2 regions of the Rhodophyticola sp. CCM32 genome follow, and region 2 is predicted to be linked to the other one. Evidence: riboswitches for the same ligand, from Rfam matches in the RefSeq annotation. Region 2 holds a riboswitch; the other holds the start of a gene.
The links. Region 2 has a riboswitch for thiamine pyrophosphate ahead of thiM (hydroxyethylthiazole kinase). Riboswitches for the same ligand answer to the same signal wherever they lie in the genome.
Positions count from the first base shown of each region.

Region 1: it holds a riboswitch for thiamine pyrophosphate, as region 2 does, so the genes downstream of both, thiB (thiamine ABC transporter substrate binding subunit) here and thiM (hydroxyethylthiazole kinase) in region 2, are expected to answer to the same signal.

Region 1 is NZ_CP038492.1:3,353,605-3,355,804, forward strand. It holds gene E2K80_RS16345 (thiamine/thiamine pyrophosphate ABC transporter permease ThiP) at 1-193, opposite strand, end outside; gene thiB (thiamine ABC transporter substrate binding subunit) at 169-1,155, opposite strand; TPP riboswitch at 1,196-1,294, opposite strand; gene aroC (chorismate synthase) at 1,446-2,200, shown strand, end outside.
Region 2 is NZ_CP038492.1:1,545,307-1,547,506, reverse strand. It holds gene E2K80_RS19080 (hypothetical protein) at 139-276, shown strand; gene E2K80_RS07610 (hypothetical protein) at 288-659, shown strand; gene E2K80_RS07605 (hypothetical protein) at 656-841, shown strand; TPP riboswitch at 976-1,072, shown strand; gene thiM (hydroxyethylthiazole kinase) at 1,114-1,920, shown strand; gene thiE (thiamine phosphate synthase) at 1,917-2,200, shown strand, end outside.

The sequences.
Region 1 (2,200 bases), 1.8 Mb from region 2:
TCAACACTGCCGACAGCAGGGCCTGAAGCAGCGTGAAGCGGATCGCGGACCAGTCGGCTGCGCCAAGCTGCGCGCCCGCCTCTGCCCTCAAAGCAACGGCGACAAGCGGCCCCAGTATCGCCAGGGCGACCCCGGCGGCGACAAACCCGCCGAGCGCGTGTAACAGCGTTACTGGCTGAGCGCGGTCAGCCATATGTCCAATGCCTCAGCCCGGGTTGCGGCGGCGGTGGCCGGGTCGAACAACAAGGCCCGGTCAGGTGTCATCAGGGTCTCAAACCCCTCTGGCAGGTGATCAGCGGGCAGGGCAGCCGGGTACATCCAGTTCGTGGTGGGAATCACCGCCTGAAACGGCTCTGTCAGCATGAAGGCCAGAAAATCACGCGCCAGATCGGGCTGATCGCTGTTTGCCAGTAGTCCGGCCACTTCAACCTGCAGATAATGACCCTCTTCAAAGGCGGCGGCGGCCTTGCTGTCATCCTCCTCGGCAATCAGGTGATAGGCGGGTGAGGTGGTGTAGGACAGGACCATATCCGCCTCCCCTTCCAGAAACAGGTCATAGGCGGTGGACCAGCCGGGCGTGACTGTCACGACATTGTCGGCCAAGCCTTCCCAGATCCCGGCAGCGGCATCGCCATAGGCGGCAGAAACCCACATCAGCAGGCCAAGACCGGGGGTGGAAGAGCGCGGGTCCTGTATCACGATCCGGGCGTCACTTGCCGCAAGCTCTGTGAAACTGCCCGGCACATCGGTCATGTCCGTGTTGTAGACAAAGGCGAAATACCCCCAGTCAAACGGCAGAAAAACTTGATCCTCCCAACCCACAGGCAGGTCAAGTTCCGGCACGGTGATGCCGTGGGGCGCAAACAGGCCGGTCTGCTCTGCCGCATCCATCAGATTGGTGTCGAGGCCAAGAACCACATCCGCATCAGAATGGGCGCCTTCCAGCCGGATACGTGCCAGAAGTGCGGCGCCATCTCCGGCACCGGTGAATTGCAGGTCGCAATCGCAGGTTTCCTCGAACGCCGCCTCGATCAGCGGGCCGGGGCCCCAATCGGCGACAAAGCTGTCATAGGTGTAAATCGACAAAACGGGTGTTTCTGCCGCAGCCGATGCTGCGATCAGGGAAAACGCCGTTGCCATGATGGTGTGTCTCATCTCACGCCTCCATTGCGACGGGCGAAGTAAGGGTGAGACCCGGGTGGTCTTTTGCCTTCCCTCCGCCGGTCCTAACCGGTTCAGGTTCTACGGGTTCGCATCATGCATCTCAGGCCATTGGCCACCCCGAGGTAGGCACAGGCCTATCCCCGCACGGCGGGGGTCGCAAGGTGAAACTTGTACGATCTGAAAACTAGTTTAGCACTAAACTAGTTTTCAGAGACCTGTCGCCTCTTGGCATTTATGCCATTGGCGGCTAACCCGGCCCTGCAATCAAAGGCAGTCTTTCCATGTCGCTCAACACATTCGGCCATCTGTTCCGTGTCACCACCTGGGGTGAAAGCCACGGGCCCGCCCTTGGCGCCACCGTCGATGGCTGCCCGCCCGGCGTGCCCATCGCCGCCGCGGACCTGCAACACTGGCTGGACCGGCGCAAACCGGGGCAGAACAAATACACCACCCAACGGCGGGAAGCCGATGAGGTGGAAATCCTGTCGGGCGTCTATGAGGGCCACAGCACCGGCACCCCGATCCAGTTGATGATCCGCAACACCGATCAGCGTTCGAAAGACTATGGCGATATCGCTGAAAAATTCCGGCCCGGCCATGCGGATATCACCTATTGGCAGAAATACGGTATCCGTGACCCGCGTGGTGGCGGCCGGTCTTCGGCGCGGGAGACAGCGGCGCGGGTGGCTGCGGGCGGTGTGGCCCGGGCGGCGCTGACCCGTCTTCTGCCGGAGCTGAAGATCACCGGCTATATGGTGCAGATGGGGCCACATGCGATTGACCGGGCCAATATCGACCTGACCCGGATCGAGGAAAACCCGTTCTGGACACCGGATGCGGATGCCGCGCGGGACTGGGCCAGCTATCTGGATGGTTTGCGGAAATCCGGCGACAGCACCGGCGCTGTGATCGAATTGCTGGCCAGCGGCGTGCCCGCCGGTCTGGGCGCCCCGATCTATGGCAAGCTTGACACCGATCTGGCGGCGGCCTGCATGTCGATCAACGCGGTGAAAGCGGTCGAGATCGGCGAGGGCAT
Region 2 (2,200 bases):
CACCACTCCGCACCATGCGCCCGCCCGGCGGCACCGCCGGGCAGCGCCCGTACCGCCCCCAAGGGGCGCGGGCGCTTCGCTTCCTGCCCCTCGGTTCGGGCTCTGCCCTCCGCGCAATGCATGTGCGTTGCAGATTACATGGACGATGCTCTAGAACTCGATATGGTGACAGAATGCCCGTCGGCATTCGAGAATTGGGCGGATATCATTCAGGGTGATGATGCGCTTGTCGAGCAGTTGAGTGCGCTGCCGCCGGTGTCTAGACCGAAGCCCTGATGCCCCCGGCCATGAGCGGGGTGGTTCAGAAACGAACGCCGCCGTTTTCCATCCGGTTGAGTGATGAGGAACGTGCGGCGCTGGAGCGTCAGGCCGGGTCGATGCCCCTGTCATCCTATGTGAAGTCGGTGGTTTTTGCGGATGAGGCTCCACGCCATCGTAAGCGTCGCGCCATGCCAGAGGCAGATCAGCGATTGCTGGCGGAGATATTGGCGCGGTTGGGGGCATCCCGCTCGGCCAGTAATCTCAACCAGATCGCCAAACATCTGAACCAGGGTACGCTGGTCATTGATGAAGACCTGGAAGCCGATCTCAAACAGGCCATTGTCGATGTCGCCTGGATGCGGGTGACACTGATTGAAGCCTTGAAAGGCCGGTCATGATTTTGGTCGGCTCCCAACGATCCGGTGCGCGGGCGCTGGCCGATCATTTGATGAATGATCGGGACAATGAGCATGTTGAGTTACTGGATATGGCTGGCTTCATGGCGGAAAACCTGCATGGGGCTTTGGATGAGGCCCACACTGCTCCAGCATGCGGCCTTGTCTTCAAGGCAACATTATAGCCTTTCGAGTTAACATTGCATCGCTTGTTCGCGGCCTCTCCCTTCGGTCGAACGCGAAAAGCGATGATCATGTCTCAATGAAAACTCGAAAGGCTTTAGGGGATGACAACCCGCACGCATTGTATATTCTAAAAACTGAGAAACAGGGGCGTCCACCGTTTGGCGGGCTGAGAAGAACCCTTTGAACCTGAACCAGATCATGCTGGCGGAGGGAGTTGCTCGGCGTATGAAACGGGTCAATTCTCCGCTTCGATTCGCCCGGCCTCCGCCCGATGGAGGCCATTGTGAAGATATCTCCCGCCCAGGCTCTTGCTGAGATGCGTGCAACCATACCGCTTGTCCAGTGCATTACGAACTACGTTGCGATGAATGTTGCGGCCAACACCCTGCTTGCGATTGGCGCGTCGCCTGCAATGGTTCACACAGCCGACGAAGCCGAAGAGTTTGCGGTTGTTGCGGACGCACTCACCATCAATATTGGCACGCTCTCGCCGACATGGGTCGCGGGGATGACTGCTGCCATCACCGGCGCGCGGCAGGCCGGGCGCCCGTGGATATTCGACCCTGTGGCGCTCCATGCCACCGCTTACCGGCGCGATGTGGCAGCGCGGCTGATGGATTTTTCGCCAACGATTGTGCGTGGCAACGCGTCGGAAATTCTGGCGCTGTCGGGCGGCGGCGGGGCCGGGCGCGGGGCCGATGCAACCGACCCCGTTGCTGCTGCGGAAGCCGGGGCGCGAAAGCTGGCGGCCGGTCGCGGCTGCGTCGTTGCCGTCACAGGTGCCGTGGACTTCGTGACCGATGGCCGCCGGGCCGCAAAGATTTCGGGCGGATCGGAATTGATGCCGCAGGTAACGGCCCTCGGCTGCTCACTCACCTGTCTCGTCGGAGCCTTCGCCGCAGCGGTTACGGATCCGTTTGATGCAACCGTCGGTGCCCTGGCCACCTTCGCCGCAGCCGGGGAGGCGGCGGCGCAGAAAGCCGTAGGACCGGGATCTTTCGGTTGGCGATTTCTGGATGCACTCGCCGCCCTAGACGGAGCGGCTCTGGAGAGCACCGCCAGAGTAACGCTGACATGACCCGCCTCAATCTTTCGCTCTATCTGGTTCTCGACCCTGAACTTTGCGGTGAACGTGGCATGGTGGAGACGGCCCGCGCAGCTGTGGCCGGCGGGGCCACTATGGTCCAGTTGCGCCATAAAACGGCATCGACAGCCGAGCGCATCGCCATTGGCCGTGCCCTGCAGACCGCCCTTTCCGGAACTGGTGCGCTTATGATCGTCAATGATGATATTGAGGCCGCGCTCGCGTGTGGTGCCGATGGCCTGCATATCGGACAGGCTGACACTCCCGTTGCTGA